Regions from separate parts of the Enterobacter huaxiensis genome, predicted to be linked through region 3. Evidence: predicted binding sites of a transcription regulator. Region 3 holds the regulator's gene; each other region holds the start of a gene.
The links. The regulator CRP, encoded in region 3, controls carbon source genes, mostly activating them, when cyclic AMP is high. The targets are predictions, from matches to a motif close to ATGTGANNNNNNTCACAT.
Positions count from the first base shown of each region.

Region 1: D5067_RS06950 (YfcZ/YiiS family protein) is a predicted target of CRP. The motif match lies at 2,416-2,433, and genes of this name have one in related genera.
Region 2: D5067_RS22280 (PTS mannitol transporter subunit IICBA) is a predicted target of CRP. The motif match lies at 1,601-1,618, and genes of this name have one in related genera.

Region 1 covers NZ_CP043342.1:1,436,440-1,442,560, reverse strand. The annotation lists gene fadJ (fatty acid oxidation complex subunit alpha FadJ) at 1-477, opposite strand, end outside; gene fadI (acetyl-CoA C-acyltransferase FadI) at 477-1,787, opposite strand; gene D5067_RS06950 (YfcZ/YiiS family protein) at 2,026-2,310, opposite strand; gene fadL (long-chain fatty acid transporter FadL) at 2,677-4,011, shown strand; gene mlaA (phospholipid-binding lipoprotein MlaA) at 4,056-4,808, opposite strand; gene D5067_RS06935 (formate/nitrite transporter family protein) at 5,124-6,044, shown strand; tRNA gene D5067_RS06930 (tRNA-Arg) at 6,120-6,121, shown strand, end outside.
Region 2 covers NZ_CP043342.1:4,672,811-4,678,931, reverse strand. The annotation lists gene D5067_RS22280 (PTS mannitol transporter subunit IICBA) at 1-1,415, opposite strand, end outside; gene D5067_RS22275 (DUF3302 domain-containing protein) at 2,077-2,433, shown strand; gene D5067_RS22270 (HlyD family secretion protein) at 2,436-3,572, shown strand; gene D5067_RS22265 (glutathione S-transferase) at 3,664-4,272, shown strand; gene selA (L-seryl-tRNA(Sec) selenium transferase) at 4,376-5,761, shown strand; gene selB (selenocysteine-specific translation elongation factor) at 5,758-6,121, shown strand, end outside.
Region 3 covers NZ_CP043342.1:393,571-399,691, reverse strand. The annotation lists gene mdcA (malonate decarboxylase subunit alpha) at 1-135, opposite strand, end outside; gene D5067_RS01850 (hydrolase) at 364-1,386, shown strand; gene D5067_RS01845 (YheU family protein) at 1,383-1,601, shown strand; gene D5067_RS01840 (phosphoribulokinase) at 1,632-2,501, shown strand; gene D5067_RS01835 (OsmC family protein) at 2,588-2,992, opposite strand; gene crp (cAMP-activated global transcriptional regulator CRP) at 3,304-3,936, shown strand; gene D5067_RS01825 (YccS/YhfK family putative transporter) at 3,993-6,080, shown strand; gene argD (bifunctional acetylornithine/succinyldiaminopimelate transaminase) at 6,077-6,121, opposite strand, start outside.

The DNA of each region.
Region 1 (6,121 bases), 1.0 Mb from region 3:
CACCAGGCGCGGAAGGCGCTGCGTGCCACCGGAGCCCGGGAGGAGGCCTAACTGCACCTCAGGCAGACCCAGCACGGTTTTCGCATCATCGGTACAGATGCGGCTATGGCATGCCAGCGCCAGCTCTAAGCCGCCGCCCAGACAGGCACCGTGAATGGCGGCGACAACCGGGATCGACAGCGCATGGATCTCGGCCATCACCTGCTGCCCCTGACGCGCCAGATCTTCGGCTTCCTGCGCGCTTTGCGCGCGGGCGATCATATTGATATCCGCCCCGGCAATAAAGTTGTCCGGCTTGGCCGAAATAAATACCAGGCCGCGAACCGCTTTGTTCTCGCGGATCTGCTTTAACATCGCGCGTACCTGAACGCCAAACTCCGCCTTCAGGGTATTCATCTTTTCATCAGGCACGTCAATGGTGATAACGGCGACGTTATCGAGGCGAACCGTCAGATTAAATGCTGAAATCATGTCCATTATTCCGCCTCCAGTACCATCGCCGCGCCCAGACCGCCCGCCGCACAGGCGGTGACCAGACCAAACCCGCCGCCACGGCGGCGCAGTTCACGTAACGTTTGGGTAATCATACGCGCGCCCGTTGCCGCAAACGGATGGCCGTAGGCGATAGAGCCGCCGAGCACGTTAAACTTGCTTTGGTCCACTTCCCCGGTGGCATGAGCGCGGCCAAGAACATCCCGGGCAAAGCGCTCGCTGGCCAGCAGCTGCACGTTCGCCAGGGTTTGCGCGGCGAAGGCTTCATGCATATCGATCAGGGTTAAGTCTGCGAGCGTAATCCCCGCGCGATCCAGCGCCAGCGGTGTGGACCAGGCGGGCCCTAACAGCATGTCCTGGTGGACGTCGATCGCCGTGAACGCATAGCTGCGCAGATAGCCCAGCGGTTTGATGCCCAACTCTCTGGCACGGGATTCCGTCATCAGGATCACGGCGGCGGCTCCGTCCGTCAGAGGAGTACTGTTAGCCGCCGTGACGGTACCGTGCCTGCGGTCAAACGCCGGGCGCAGCTTTGCGTAATCCGCCAGCGTCGAGGTGCCGCGAATATTGTTATCTTCCGCAAGCGGTTCGCGGTAAGGGGGAACGTAGGCGGTCATGACCTCGTCGGCCAGCTTGCCTTCCGACCAGGCCTTAGCGGCGAGCTGATGCGAGCGATGCGCCAGGGCGTCCTGCTGTTCGCGGGTGATGCCGTAGGTTTTTGCCATCTGCTCGGCGGTATCGCCCATGCGCAGCCCGGTGGAATATTCAGCCACGGCGGGGGGAACGGGCATGAGATCGCGCAGGCGCAGCCGCGAGAAGAGTTTAAGTTTTTGGCCGGTGGTGCGGGCCTTGTTGGCGTCCACCAAGATACGCGCCAGCTTTTTGCTTACCCCAATCGGCAGCACGGAGGAGGAATCAGCGCCGCCGGCAATTCCGGCGCGGATAGTGCCCGCCATCAGGCTTTCCGCCACGTTCGCCACCGCCTGGAAACTGGTCGCGCACGCGCGGCTAACGCTGTAGGCATCGGTGTGCACGCTCATTCCCGTGCCCAATACGATTTCACGCGCAATGTTGGGGGCCTCCGGCATCTGGACGACCTGGCCGAAGACCAGTTGCTCAATGACTTCAGGCGGAATTTCGCTGCGAGCCAGCATTTCCCCCACAACCATTTTCCCCAGATCGACGGCCGGTATACCGTGGAACGCCGTCGCCTGACGTGCAAACGGCGTACGCAGTCCGCTGACAATGGCAATGCGGTCACCTTGTCGGGTGATTAGCGGTAATGCCTGACTCATAACCTTCCCCTGTGAAAAATTTTACATGAATATAAAGTGGTCTGACCTGATAACAGTCTTAACCATTTTTTTACATTCAGCCAATCAGGGAAGCATAAAAATGCGAGCTAAAACACAGAGAAGAAAAAGAAAATGCCCCGAGTTAAAAGCAAAACGGTAACCCTGAGGTTACCGTTTTTTGATGTTTGCACCCTCTCCCGTGGAAGAGGGTTGGGGTGAGGGCACCAGACCGCTGGGATTAACGCAGGCCCAGCTGGAAAATCAGCGTTTCTGCTTCACAGGCAAACACAAAGTCGATATCCAGCTTCACGCCGCCTTCCACTTCCGTGAAGGTGGATTTGATTTCGCACGGATCGGACTCAACGTCACGCGCACGCTTGCTCAGCGCACTCAGCGTCTCTTCCGCTTCGGCGCGGTTCGTGAACACACGGCTGTAAGAGGCGGTGCAATCGGTGTTGTCCATGATGGTGCCAACATCCATACAGCAGCAAACCGGGGTTTCATCAGCACTGCATTTACTCATAGCTCAATTTCCTCTGTATTCGCGCTGCGCGCGAGATAAACACGATGCTGATATTTTACGCCCCGGCGCAGGCTCTCTCCAGCCGTTAATGACGTAAACGGGGATAAGTGACCAATATCACACTAAAAAATGATCTAAAACAAAATTCACCCTTTCGGATGAATCGCTATTGTCACAATTTTGCCAACCAGATCCCGTTTCAAGAAACATGTTTGAAAATATTAATAAACATACTTGCAACATTCCAGCTGGTCAGACCTATACTCTCGCCACTGGTCTGATTTGTATGTGATACCTCAGACCCTACACTTCGCGCTCCTGTTACGGTATGTAACAATTATTGAATAAAAATAACTCAATGAGGTTATGGTCATGAGCCAGAAAACCCTGTTCAAAAAGACTGCGCTGGCAGTCGCAGTGGCAATCGTCTCAACGTCCGCCTGGTCAGCGGGCTTCCAGTTAAACGAATTTTCTTCCTCTGGCCTTGGCCGTGCATATTCCGGGGAAGGCGCAATTGCCGATGACGCAGGCAACGCAAGCCGTAACCCTGCGCTGATCATGATGTTCGATCGCCCAACGTTCTCCGCGGGTGCGATTTTTGTGGACCCGGGTGTTGATATCACCGGCCGTTCACCTACCGGTGCCAGCCTGAATTCGGATAACATTGCGCCAACGGCATGGGTTCCTAACCTGCACTTCGTTGCGCCAATCAACGACCAGTTTGGTTGGGGGGCATCCGTGACCTCTAACTATGGTCTGGCCACGGAGTTTAGCAACAGCTACGCTGCCGGCGCTTACGGCGGCACCACCGATCTCGAAACGCTGAACCTGAACCTGAGCGGCGCTTATCGTCTGAATAACCACTGGAGCTTCGGCCTTGGCTTTGATGCCGTTTACGCAAAAGCGAAGATTGAACGCTACGCGGGCGACCTGGGCCAGATCGTTGCGGGTTCAGGCGCACTGCCGGCAGTTCCTGGCCTGGCGCAGCAGGTTGCAGGCATCCCTGCCAATACCCAGATCGCTTATCTGAAGGGTGACGAGTGGGGCTTCGGCTGGAACGCAGGTATTCTTTATGAAATTGATAAGAACAACCGCTACGGCTTGACCTATCGTTCTGAAGTGAAAATCGACTTTGACGGCGATTATAAGAGCAGCCTGCCTTCAGCGTATAACCAGATCCTCGGAAGCTTCGGCCTGCCGATGGGCACCGACGGCCGCACAACCGGCGGTTCTCTGAGCCTTCACCTGCCTGAGATGTGGGAATTGTCCGGTTATAACAAAGTGGCGCCGCAGTGGGCCGTTCACTATAGCCTGACCTACACCAGCTGGAGCCAGTTCCAGGAGCTCAAAGCGACAAACAGCAACGGCGACACCCTCTTCTATAAAGATGAAAGCTTCCGTGACGCTTACCGCATCGCGCTGGGGACCACCTACTACATGGATGACAACTGGACGTTCCGTACCGGTATTGCATTCGATGACAGCCCGGTTCCGGCAGATAAACGCTCCATCTCTATTCCGGATCAGGACCGCTTCTGGCTGAGTGCCGGTGCGACCTATGCATTCAACAAAGATGCCTCAATTGATGCGGGCGTCTCTTATATGCACGGTCAGAAAGTGACCTTCCAGGAAGGCCCGTATGAATTCTCTTCCGAAGGGAAAGCCTGGCTGTACGGCATGAACTTCAACTACGCGTTCTAATCGCGCAGGGATCAAAAAAGGTGAGCATTGCTCACCTTTTTTATTTATTCCGAATCGATATCCTGCAATTCGTTTTCGATGGCTTTCGCGTTCGGATTATCTTCCGGCTTCAGCTTGCCGCCGTTGGCGATGAAGTCATGGTTCTGGAAGTAAGCTTCACGCACCATGATGTACGGATCGGAAGACTGACGCAGCAGGCCGTCGGAATCGAGCAGCTGCGCGCGGGTTTCTATGCCTTCCACCGTCCATTTACCAATCGACAACGGCCAGGTCAGCCAGGAGAGCACCGGATACAGCGTATCCGCCATGTCGCCGCCATCATCACGTACGGTGAAACTGCCGTAGAACGGCAGGTGCACATACGGACCATAGCCCACGCCATAATGCCCCAGCGTGCTGCCGAAACGGTGCGGCTGTTCACGCTGCAGCTTCTGGTTAGCCATACCGGCCACATCTATGAAACCACCCATACCCAAAATGGTATTCAGGAAGAAGCGGGTAAAGTGCACCATCCCCTGATACGGGTCACCTTGCAGGAAGAAGTTCACCATCACCGCAGGCTCTTCCAGGTTACTGGTGAAGTTGCTTAGCCCATTACGCGCAGGTTGTGGAACATAGTCGCGCCATGCCACGGCTACCGGGCGAACCAGGTAGGGATCGAGCACGTTGTAGTTAAAGCTATACATTGAGCGGTTAAATCCTTCGAGAGGATCGGAGCGTCCCGTTTGCTCCCCAGAGCTGGCGCACCCCACAAGCATCGTTGTGCCCAGCGCAAGCGCCGACAGCCGAAGTTTCATCATTATCTCCCTGTTCAGTATGGCTATCGTTGATTGCCATCCGTAACGAAGCGTCTGGCGCTCCGTCTGAAAACGTGCAAGTGATTGTAACAGCACGTTTCCCGATGTCTATGAGCACAATTACGGGCGGTAACCACCGTCACTCTGATCTCAGCATAGCCTGGCTTTTGGAATTCGTTTCGCCGGCAATTTTATAATGTCTTTGAATGAGATGTATCACCTTTGTTGCCATTACTTTCAATTTAAGAGCATCCCCACGGGGATTCCAGTAAAAGCCGCTACGCTTAAATGCGGGCCCCTCACTCTGGAGATGTTATGAAGGAAATTAATGAAGAAAAAATTGGTGAAGAAAGAGAGATTGAAAGTGAGGAAAAAGACCGTGGGGAGGAGATAGAGGTTGATGAGGATCGCCTCCCCTCGCGGGCAATGGCGATTCACGAGCACATCCGTCAGGATGGCGAAAAAGAGATGGAACGCGACGCCATGGCGTTATTCTGGTCGGCCATCGCGGCCGGGCTGTCAATGGGCGCATCGCTGCTGGCCAAAGGGATATTTCATGTCCAGCTTGAGGGCATACCGGGGGGCTTTTTGCTGGAGAATCTCGGCTACACCTTTGGCTTCATTATCGTCATCATGGCGCGCCAGCAGCTGTTTACTGAAAACACCGTTACCGCCGTGCTGCCCGTAATGCAAAACCCTACCCTCGGTAACTTCGGTTTACTGATGCGGCTCTGGAGCGTGGTGCTGCTGGGGAATATCGTCGGAACCGGCGTCGCGGCGTGGGCTTTCGAGTATATGCCAATTTTTGACGAACCCACGCGGGATGCCTTCGTCAAAATCGGTATGGACGTAATGAAAAACACGCCGTTAGAAATGTTCTCAAATGCAATCATTTCCGGGTGGATCATCGCCACTATGGTCTGGATGTTCCCTTCCGCAGGCAGCGCAAAAATTGTGGTGATTATCCTGATGACCTGGCTCATCGCGCTTGCTGATACCACCCACATTGTGGTCGGGAGCGTTGAAATACTGTATCTGGTTTTCAACGGCACGCTGCACTGGAGCGATTTTATCTGGCCGTTCGCACTGCCAACGCTGGCAGGCAACATCTGCGGCGGAACCTTTATTTTTTCCCTGTTAAGCCATGCGCAAATCCGTAACGACATGTCTAACAAGCGTAAAGCAGAGCTAAAGGCGCAGGACGATAATGCTAAAGCGGTAAAAAAATCAGCCTGAATGGTGACTCTTTGAGCAGTCAGGCGGCGATGAGCTTAACGCAAAGTGTAAATAACGCTATACTCGTGCCGCTTCGT
Region 2 (6,121 bases), 620 kb from region 3:
TCGTGACGCTGTGCCGCAACCAGACGCTCTGTCAGGCTGGTGTACAGGCCGCTGTCGAGGAAGTTGGTCAGCGAAATGTGCTGCGCCTGCGGGACCTGGCGCATGGCGCGTTCGGTCAGATCGCGGTGCGTGATAACCAGGTCAACGTCCGGCGGCAGGCTGTTGATGGCGCTGTTGGTCACGGAGATGTTGGTCAGGCCTGCATCCTGCACTTTCTTACGCAGCACGCCTGCACCCATCGCGCTGGAGCCCATACCGGCATCGCAGGCAACGATGATTTTACGCACGTGGCTCAGGTCGTTAGAGACATCGCCAGCGGCCAGCGGGGTTGCCCCTTTGGATTCCGCTTTCATGTCGTGCATACGGCGGGTTGCGGCCTCGATATCGTCTTCTTCTTTCACTTTGCTGGTTTTCAGCAGGATGGCAGAGACAACGAAGGAGACCGCCATTGCCGCGCAGATCGCCGCGATGTTAGCGAAGTAAGCACCTTTCGGGGTCATCGCCAGTACCGCCAGGATGGAACCCGGAGACGCCGGAGAAACCAGACCACCGCCCAGCACGCTCAGGGTGAACACGCCGGTCATACCGCCGAGGATAACGGCCAGGATCAGACGCGGGTTCATCAGCACGTACGGGAAGTAAATTTCGTGGATACCGCCCAGGAAGTGGATGATAGCCGCGCCGCCAGCAGACTGCTTCGCGCTGCCGCGACCGAAGAACATGTACGCCAGCAGAACGCCCATACCCGGACCCGGGTTAGCTTCAATCAGGAAGAAGATGGACTTGCCGAGGTCGTGAGACTGCTGAATACCCAGCGGTGAGAAGATACCGTGGTTGATGGCGTTGTTGAGGAACAGGATTTTCGCCGGTTCAACAAAGATAGACGCCAGCGGCAGCATGTCGTGCGCCACCATGAAGTTAACGCCCGCAGCCAGAATTTTGGACAGGACTTCAACCGCAGGGCCAATGCCCATGAACGCCAGAATCGCGAGGATCATCCCGATGATGCCCGCAGAGAAGTTGTTCACCAGCATTTCGAAGCCGGATTTGATTTTGCCATCAACCCAGACGTCGAATTTCTTAATCGCCCAGCCGCCCAGAGGACCGGCAATCATCGCGCCAAGGAACATCGGCATGTCCGCACCGACGATCACACCCATGGTCGTGATGGCACCCACTACGCCACCGCGGTCACCGCCGACCAGACGACCACCGGTATAACCGATGAGCAGCGGCAGCAGATAGGTAATCATTGGGCCAACAAGCTTCGCCAGCGTTTCGTTAGGCAACCACCCTGTTGGAATAAACAATGCGGTGATAATACCCCACGCGATAAACGCGCCGATATTTGGCATCACCATGTTGCTGAGGAAACGACCAAAGCTTTGTACTTTGATCTTGAAATCGGATGACATAAAACACCCCTTCTTCTGTTTACGCTTAGGCTTGCGGCCCGAGGTTTATTGTTAATGCGCGGCGGCAGAGGTAGCCGAGCCCTGTTCTGATGCTGTGAAATCTGGCACTGAATCGTTCAACTGTCCAGACAGCGAAAATTTGTGTGATCTCAATCACGTAAATGTAGGGGGTGGGGAGATTATTGAAGTGATCTGCATCACAAAACTGACGCGTAAAAAAAATACAGTGGACAAAAATAAAGCAGTTTGCCCCATGTTTTGTGATTAGGGTCACATTCGACTCTCGTCGGTTTGTTTCTGAAGTGTGACTGAATTCACAAATTATTTTTATGCAGATTTGTCCGGATGCGATCGACAGCAAACTCTGTTTTGACGTTCATTGCCAGGATGTCAGAAAGCAACACGCAAACCTAAAAAAAGACTTTTAGGATGTGTTATGGCGAAAAATTTAAACCTGAATTACGCTGATAATGTAAGGATAAGTCTATTATTATTCAGGATATATTTTGACACGCTTATAAACTTGCGCGGAGATATTATAAAAACCCATACTCCCCGGCTCTGAAATAATAAACACAACACCTGTGTTTAAAAATAAATTAATTAGGCTGCATACCTTTTTATTAATTTAATGAGTTGACGATATTTAAGCGAGGAGATTATGTTTCTCAACTATTTCGCGCTGGGCGTGCTGATTTTTGTGTTCCTGGTTCTGTTTTATGGAATCATCGCTATTCACGACATTCCGTATAATATGGCCAAAAAGCGTAACCATCCGCATGCCGACGCCATTCATACGGCGGGCTGGATTAGCCTCTTTACGCTTCATGCCATATGGCCGTTCCTGTGGATCTGGGCGACCCTGTACCGTGAAGATCGCGGTTGGGGGATGCAGAACCATATCGCCACGCCTGACGAGGTTCCCGGCATGGATGCGCTGACCAGGCGCGTGGCAGAATTAGAACAAAAGCTGGCCGCGTCACAACCCGCTATTGATAAGAACACGCTGGAGCACTGATCATGGATCTGTTAATTATTCTGACCTATGTGGCCTTTGCGTGGGCTATCTTTAAAATATTCCGTATTCCGGTAAACCAGTGGACGCTCGCCACCGCCACGTTAGGTGGGGTATTTATTGTTGCGGGCCTCATCTTATTAATGAACTATAATCATCCTTATACCTTTACGGCGCAAAAAGCGGTTATTTCCATTCCGATTACGCCGCAGGTTACGGGGATAGTTACAGAAGTCACCGATAAAAATAACCAGCTTATTAAAAAAGGCGAAGTGTTATTTAAACTCGATCCCGGCCGCTACCAGGCGCGCGTTGACAGGCTGAAGGCCGATCTGGTCACCGCCACGCACAATATCGACAACCTGAAAGCACAGCTTACGGAGGCCGTCGCCAATACTACCCGCGTGTCCGCTGAACGCGACCGTCTGTTTAAAGATTATCAGCGTTACCTGAAGGGCAGCCAGGCGAAGGTTAACCCGTTCTCTGAAAGCGATATCGACAACGCGCGTCAAAACTACCTGGCACAGGATGCGATGGTGAAAGGCTCCGTTGCCGAGCAGACGCAGATCCAAAGTCAGCTAGACAGCATGGTGAATGGCGAACAGTCACAGATTGCCTCTCTGCGCGCGCAGTTAGCCGAAGCGACCTATAACCTCGATCAGACCGTGGTGCGTGCGCCAAGCAACGGCTACATCACCCAGGTGCTGATCCGTCCGGGGACCTATGCGGCTGCGCTGCCGCTGCGCCCGGTGATGGTCTTTATTCCTGAACAAAAACGTCAGATTGTGGCGCAGTTCCGCCAGAATTCGCTGCTGCGTCTGAAGCCGGGCGATGAAGCGGAAGTGGTGTTTAATGCCCTGCCGGGCCAGGTGTTCACCGGCAAACTCACCAGCGTTCTGCCGGTGGTGCCGGGAGGGTCTTATCAGGCGCAGGGCGCACTGCAGGCGCTGACGGTCGTACCGGGTACCGACGGCGTGCAGGCCCTGATCGAACTGGAGCCAAATGCCGATGTCGATGCCCTGCCGGACGGCATTTATGCCCAGGTGGCGGTCTATTCCGACCACTTCGCCCACGTCTCGGTGATGCGTAAAGTGCTGTTACGTATGACCAGCTGGATGCACTACCTCTACCTCGATCACTAATCTCCCCTGAGGCAGGAATGCGATACGCATACCTGCCTTTTTTTTCGCCTTGATCCATACTGACCACTTTATGGACAGTCAGGAACAGGCAATGAAACTTATCGGCAGCTACACCAGTCCCTTCGTGCGCAAAATTTCGATTCTCCTGCTGGAGAAAGGGATTGAATTTGAATTCGTGAATGAACAGCCTTACAGCGCGGAAAACGGCGTGGCACAGTACAACCCGCTGGGAAAAGTTCCGGCGCTGGTGACGGACGAGGGCGAATGCTGGTTTGATTCCCCAATTATTGCGCAATACGTTGAACTGCTCGGCGTGGCGCCCCAGATGCTGCCTGCCGATCCTAACGCCGCGCTGGTGGTGAAGCAAATTGAAGCCCTGGCCGATGGCATCATGGACGCGGCGCTTGCCTCGGTGCGCGAACAGGCAAGACCCGCTGCCCAGCAGTCCGAAACCGAGCTGCTGCGCCAGCGCGAAAAAATCAGCCGCAGCCTGGACGTGTGTGAACAGTTAATCCGGGACGGCAAAATTCAGAATGACGATGTTAACCTGGCGACAATTGCCATCGCCTGCGCCATTGGCTACCTCAACTTCCGCCGCGTTTCCCCGGGCTGGTGCGTGGAGCGGCCGCTGCTGGTGAAGCTGGCAGAAACCCTCTTCCAGCGCGAAAGCTTTGCCCAGACTGAACCGCCAAAGGCTTGATGCGGGTTATAACACTTCGCGGCGGGAGGCGGTACAATCCCCCAACATGTTAACTCCCTCTCCCGTCGGGAGGGGGGAAGATATTTACTCGCCGGGCGCATTCATGACTACTCATCACTCTCTGTACAGCCAAATTCCTGCTACCGACCGTCTGCTCCGTGAGCCTCGTATTCGTACTGCTCTGGAACATTTCGGCCATACCGCGACGGTCGAGATGCTGCGCCAGCTCCAGGAGGAAGCCCGCAGCCATATTCAGGCTGAAAACACGTTACCCGCCTGGTGCGCGGCGTGGGAACAGGAAGTTGAGCAAAGGCTGGCGGAGACAGCGCAAAGCGCGCTGCGCCCGGTACTCAACCTGACGGGGACCGTTCTGCATACCAACCTTGGACGCGCGCAGCAGGCCGAAGAGGCGGTGGCGGCGGTGGCGCAGGCTATGCGCTCCCCGGTTACGCTTGAATACGATCTGGATGGCGCCGGGCGCGGGCACCGCGATCGTGCGCTGGCGGATGTTCTCTGCAGGATCACCGGGGCAGAAGACGCCTGCATTGTGAATAACAACGCGGCGGCGGTGTTTTTGATGCTGGCCGCTACGGCGAGTGGTAAAGAAGTCGTCGTGTCACGCGGCGAGCTGGTTGAAATAGGCGGGGCGTTTCGCATTCCGGATGTGATGCGCCAGGCGGGCTGTACGCTGCATGAAGTGGGCACCACCAACCGTACCCATGCCAAAGATTATCGGGCTGCGGTGAATGAGCACACGGCGCTGCTGATGAAGGTTCACACCAGCAATTACCATATTGAAGGCTTTACCAAAGCGGTTGAAGAGGCGGAGCTTGCCGCCATCGGGCGCGAGTTCAATGTGCCGGTGATAGCCGATCTCGGCAGCGGTTCGCTGGTGGATCTGAGCCAGTATGGCCTGCCGAAGGAGCCGATGGTGCAGGAGATGATTGCCGCAGGCGTAAGCCTGGTCAGCTTCTCTGGCGACAAGCTGCTGGGCGGCCCGCAGGCGGGGATTATCGTCGGCAAGCGCGAGCTGATTGCCCGGCTGCAGCAGCACCCGCTGAAGCGCGCCCTGCGCGCTGATAAAATGACGCTGGCCGCGCTGGAGGCGACGCTGCAGCTTTATCTCCACCCGGAGAAGCTGGCCGAGCGCCTGCCGACGCTGCGCCTGCTGACGCGCGATGCCGCCTCGATACGTGCGCAGGGGGAATTACTGCTTCCGAAAGTCGCCCCGCGCTACCCCGATTTTGACGTTCGCGTAGAACCCTGCCAGTCGCAGATTGGCAGCGGCTCGCTGCCGGTAGACAGGCTGCCGAGCGAAGCGCTCACGTTTACCCCGCGCGACGGGCGCGGCAGCCAGCTTGAGGCGCTGTCGGTGCGCTGGCGATCGTTGCCAACGCCGGTTATCGGGCGTATATACGACGGCCGAATGTGGTTAGATCTACGCTGTCTTAAAGATGAAGAGCGGTTTCTGGAGATGTTGTTGAAATGATTATTGCCACCGCCGGTCACGTCGACCACGGAAAAACCACCTTGCTGCAGGCCATTACCGGCGTAAATGCCGATCGCCTGCCGGAAGAGAAAAAGCGCGGCATGACCATCGATCTGGGTTATGCCTACTGGCCTCAGCCTGATGGGCGAGTGCTGGGCTTTATTGACGTGCCCGGCCACGAAAAATTTCTCTCTAATATGCTGGCGGGCGTCGGGGGTATTGACCATGCCCTGCTGGTGGTGGCGTGCGATGACGGCGTGATGGCGCAAACGCGCGAGCATCTGGCGATCCTGCAGCTCACGGGCAATCCGCAGCTGACCGTTGCGCTCACCAAAGCCGACCGCGTGGATGACGCCCGTG
Region 3 (6,121 bases):
GATCAGTTTTTCCAGCATGGCGACAAGATCGCCGGTTGGCAGTACCTTGCCCTGCACCGGTACGGACGCCAGACGACGCGCTTTTTCACTGCGTCGGGTGTTCCATTGCCGGGTGGGTGTTTGCCCAGATAACATTATTAACCTCCTGATTCAGCACATCATTCTGATTTGCCTAACGTTGAGTAAAGTTTGCGCTCTGGCGAGAAAGGCATCAATTAAGCGTAGAGCGGAATCATTAGCCTGAGAGTAATAATCAAGGTAAAGATTTGTGATCCGGATCAGTTCATGTTTCGGAAATCCAGGCTAAACGGGGTACAATTCGGAAGGTATAGTAAATTTCTGACAAGAATCAGCATCGCCCTTATGACCCAAATCATTCCATCAGACTTCGACATTGCAGCCGAAGACAGCGCCGAATTCGTGCCCATGCGCGGCGTGGCTAACCCCCACCTGCAAACCATGCTGCCGCGCCTGATCCGCCGCAAGGTGCAGTTCACCCCACACTGGCAGCGCCTGGATTTGCCGGACGGCGACTTTTTGGATCTCGCCTGGAGCGAGGACCCCGAGCAGGCCCGGCACAAGCCGCGTCTGGTGGTGTTCCATGGCCTGGAAGGCAGTCTGCATAGCCCCTACGCGCACGGTTTAATCCAGGCGGCGAAGGCCCGCGGCTGGCTTGGCGTGGTGATGCATTTTCGCGGCTGCAGCGGTGAGCCGAATCGCCAGAAGCGCATTTACCATTCCGGTGAAACCGAAGACGGCACCTGGTTCTTACACTGGCTCAGAGAGAATTTTGGCACGGTGCCAACGGCGGCGGTGGGCTATTCCCTGGGCGGAAATATGCTGGCCTGTCTGCTGGCAAAAGAGGGCAACGCCGCGCCGCTGGATGCAGCGGTTATCGTCTCCGCCCCCTTTATGCTCGAACAGTGCAGCTACCATATGGAAAAAGGCTTCTCACGGGTGTATCAGCGCTACCTGCTTAACCTGCTGAAAGCCAACGCCGCGCGCAAGCTTAAGGCCTACCCGGATACGCTCCCCGTCAGCCTGCAGCAGCTCAAGCGCGTGAAGCGTTTGCGCGAGTTTGACGATTTGATTACCTCGAAGATCCACGGTTTTGCCGATGCGATTGACTACTACCGCCAGTGCAGCGCCATGCCGCTGTTGAATCAAATCACCGCGCCGACGCTGATCATCCACGCAAAAGATGATCCGTTTATGGATCATCACTCTATTCCGGCACCGGACCATTTACCGGCCAACGTGCAGTACCAGCTCACCGAGTACGGCGGGCACGTTGGCTTTGTTGGCGGTACGCTGCGCCGGCCCAAAATGTGGCTGGAAACGCGCATTCCCGACTGGCTCACCTCATTTCTGGACGGTAAAAAATGATTATCCCCTGGCAGGATCTGTCTCCCGAAACGCTCGATAATCTGATTGAAAGCTTTGTATTACGTGAAGGCACCGATTATGGTGAACAAGAGCGTTCGCTTGAACAAAAGGTCAGCGATGTTAAGCGCCAGCTGAAAAGCGGCGACGTGGTGCTGGTGTGGTCCGAACTGCATGAGACGGTCAATATCATGCCCCGCAACGCGTTTCACGGCTGATCTGTAAACCTTTCCAGTCAGGGAGTTGCTATGTCTGCCAGACATCCGGTTATTGCCGTAACGGGCTCAAGCGGTGCGGGTACTACCACCACCAGCCTCGCTTTTCGCAAGATCTTCGCACAGCTGAATCTCCGGGCGGCAGAGGTGGAGGGCGACAGCTTTCACCGCTACACGCGCCCTGAAATGGACATGGCCATCCGCAAGGCGCGCGACCTGGGCAAACACATCAGCTATTTTGGGCCCGATGCCAATGATTTCGGGCTGTTAGAGCAAACCTTCCGCGAATACGGGCAGAGCGGTACCGGGCAGTCCCGCAAGTATCTGCACACCTACGACGAAGCGGTTCCCTGGAACCAGGTGCCGGGAACGTTTACCCCGTGGCAGCCGCTGCCGGAACCGACCGACGTGCTGTTTTATGAAGGGCTGCACGGCGGCGTGGTGACGCCCCATCACGACGTGGCGCGCCACGTGGATCTGCTGGTCGGCGTCGTGCCGATCGTGAACCTGGAGTGGATCCAGAAGCTGACGCGAGATATTAGCGAGCGCGGCCACTCGCGCGAGGCGGTGATGGACTCGGTGGTTCGCTCAATGGAGGATTACATTAACTTCCTGACGCCGCAGTTTTCCCGTACCCATATCAACTTCCAGCGCGTGCCGACGGTGGACACCTCTAATCCGTTTGCGGCGAAAACCATCCCGTCTCTGGATGAGAGCTTTGTGGTAATCCACTTCCGCAACCTCGAAGGCATTGATTACCCCTGGCTGCTGGCGATGCTGCAGGGCTCGTTCATTTCGCACATGAATACGCTGGTGGTGCCGGGGGGAAAAATGGGGCTGGCGATGGAGCTGATCATGACGCCGCTGGTGCAGCGGCTGATGGAAGGGAAGCAGATCGCGTGAGTTGTTTTGCCCGGTGGCGCTGCGCTTACCGGGCCTACGGTCATGCTTTTGCAGGGCGGGTCAGCGAAGCGCCACGCGCCAAAAGATTAGGCCTCGATCACCTCATACGAATGGGTGATGTTTACCGCTTTCTCCAGCATGAGCGCCACGGAGCAGTATTTCTCCGCAGACAGATCAACCGCGCGCGAAACCGCCGCGTCCTTCAGCTCTTTGCCGGTGACGATAAAGTGCAGATTAATGTGCGTGAACAGGCGTGGCGCCTCTTCGCGACGTTCTGACGTCAGCTTCACTTCGCAATCGGTTACGTCGTGACGGCCTTTTTGCAGAATCGACACCACGTCGATTGCGCTGCAGCCACCCGCCGCCATCAGCACCATTTCCATCGGGCTTGGCGCTTTGTCGCCGGAGTTACCGTCCATCAAAATCTGGTGTCCGGAAGCTGACTCGCCCAGGAACGTTAAACCTTCTACCCATTTCACACGCGCTTGCATATTCATTAACTCCAACGTTGCATTTTTGGTGACAGATTACGCGTGCGTTACAATTCTCGCAACGGAAGGCGACCTGCATCATGCTGAAGCGAGACACCAGGAGACACGCGGCAAAAGCTATGCTAAAACACTCTGGATGCTACAGTAATACATTGACGTTACACATGTATGCAGAGGACATCAAACTTTACTGGCTGCGAAACGTTACGACAGCCGACTTCCCAGGGTATGGGTAAGAATTCGATTGCAACCCCAGAGTCCGGATGCATCTTATGGCTCTGGTGACAGCTTATAACAGAGGATAACAGCGCATGGTGCTTGGCAAACCGCAAACAGACCCTACTCTCGAATGGTTCTTGTCTCATTGCCACATTCATAAGTACCCATCAAAGAGCACGCTGATTCACCAGGGTGAAAAAGCGGAAACGTTGTATTACATCGTTAAAGGCTCGGTGGCAGTGCTGATCAAAGATGAAGAAGGGAAAGAGATGATCCTTTCTTATCTGAACCAGGGCGATTTCATCGGTGAACTGGGCCTGTTTGAAGAGGGCCAGGAACGTAGCGCCTGGGTTCGTGCAAAGACAGCATGTGAAGTGGCTGAAATTTCTTACAAGAAATTCCGTCAGCTGATTCAGGTAAACCCTGACATCCTGATGCGTCTTTCTTCGCAGATGGCGCGCCGTCTGCAGGTGACATCCGAGAAAGTGGGTAACCTCGCATTCCTGGACGTTACCGGCCGTATTGCACAGACCCTGTTGAACCTGGCAAAACAGCCAGACGCGATGACCCACCCGGACGGCATGCAAATTAAAATTACGCGTCAGGAAATTGGTCAGATCGTCGGCTGCTCCCGCGAAACCGTGGGCCGTATCCTGAAAATGCTGGAAGACCAGAACCTGATCTCCGCCCACGGTAAAACCATCGTGGTCTACGGAACCCGTTAATTCGGTTAAACGGCGTGCCATCGCAAGGTGTCACGCCGTTTTTGTCTCTATTCCCCATGTGGCGCAGGCTGATCTATCACCCGGAAGTTAACTACGCACTGCGACAAACGTTGGTGTTGTGCCTTCCCGTGGCCGTCGGCCTGATCCTCGGACATCTTCAGCAAGGCCTGCTGTTTTCCCTCGTTCCCGCCTGCTGCAACATCGCCGGTCTGGACACGCCGCATAAACGCTTTTTTAAACGCCTGATTATCGGTGGCTGCCTGTTCGCCGGCTGTAGCCTCGCCGTACAGCTCCTGCTCGCCCGCGATATTCCGCTGCCGCTGATCCTGACCGTGCTGGCGATGACGCTGGGCGTGACGGCGGAGATCAGTTCGCTTCACGCTCGCCTGCTGCCCGCCTCGCTGATCGCCGCCATCTTCACCCTTAGCCTCGCCGGCAACATGCCGGTGTGGGAACCGCTGCTCATCTACGCCCTCGGCACGCTGTGGTACGGGCTGTTTAACTGGTTCTGGTTCTGGCTATGGCGGGAGCAGCCGCTGCGTGAATCCCTTAGCCTGCTCTACGTGCAGCTTGCCGACTACTGCGAAGCAAAGTATACCCTGCTCACCCAGCACACCGACCCGGAGAAATCGTTGCCGCCTCTGCTCGCCCGTCAGCAAAAGGTGGTCGATTTAATCAGCCAGTGCTATCAGCAGCTACACATGCTTGCCGCCAATAAAAACCATGGCTATAAGCGGCTGCTGCGCACCTTCCAGGTGGGGCTGGACCTGCAGGAGCACATCTCCGTAAGCCTGCATCATCCGGAGGAGGTGCAAAAGCTGGTCGAGCGCAGCCACGCCGAAGCGGTGATCCGCTGGAATGCCCAGACGGTATCGGCGCGTCTGCGCGTGCTGGCTGATGATATTCTCTATCACCGCTACCCCACGCGCTTCAACATGGAAAAACAGCTCGGCGCGCTGGAGAAAATCGCCCGTCAGCACCCGGAAAACCCGGTCGGCCAGTTTGCCGCCTGGCACTTTAGCCGCATCGCGCGCGTGCTGCGTACCCAGCGGCCGCTTTACCCGCGTGACCTGATGGCCGATAAGCAAAAACGCCTGCCGCTGCTGCCCGCGCTTAAAAGCTATCTGTCACTGAAATCTGCCGCGCTGCGTAACGCCGCGCGGATAAGCGTGATGCTGAGCGTCGCCAGCCTGATGGGCATGGCGCTGCACCTGCCGAAGCCCTACTGGATCTTAATGACCGTGCTGCTCGTGACGCAAAACGGCTACGGCGCCACGCGGGTGCGCATTTTCCACCGGGCTGGCGGAACCTTAGCCGGACTGATTATTGCCGGCGCCACGCTGCACTTCCACGTGCCGGAAGGCTATACGCTGGTGGGGATGCTGGCGATCACGATGATGAGCTATTTGATTATCCGCAAAAACTACGGCTGGGCGACGGTGGGCTTTACGGTCACGGCGGTGTACACCCTGCAGCTGCTCACGCTCAACGGCGATCAATTCATTATTGCCCGCCTGGTCGATACCCTGATTGGCTGCCTGATTGCCTTCGGCGGCATGGTCTGGCTGTGGCCGCAGTGGCAAAGTGGATTACTGAGGCAAAACGCCCACGACGCGCTGGAAGCGGATCAGCAGGCTATTCGTCTCATCCTGAGCGACGATCCGAAGCCTTCCCCGCTGGCCTACCAGCGCATGAAGGTCAACCAGGCGCACAACGCCCTGTTCAACTCGCTCAACCAGGCGATGCAGGAGCCGGGCTTTAACTCGCACTATCTGGCGGACATGAAGCTGTGGGTCACCCACAGCCAGTTTATCGTCGAGCATATTAACGCCATGACCACGCTGGCGCGCGAGCACACCATGCTGACGCCGGACCTGGCGCAGCGCTATTTGCAGTCGTGTGAAATTGCCCTGCAGAGGTGTCAGCAGCGTCTGGAGTATGACGCACCGGGTGAGTCCGGGGATTCGAATATTCTGGAAGCGCCGGAAACGCTCACCCACGGGCCGATGAGCACGCTGGAGCAGCACCTGCAGCGCGTTCTGGGGCATCTGAACACCATGCACACCATTTCGTCGGTGGCGTGGCGTCAGCGCCCGCATCACGGCATTTGGTTAACGCGCGTGTTAAAGCGAACCGAGTATTAGCTTTTTACGATCTTCTCGACCGCCGCGGCAAAACGGCTTAA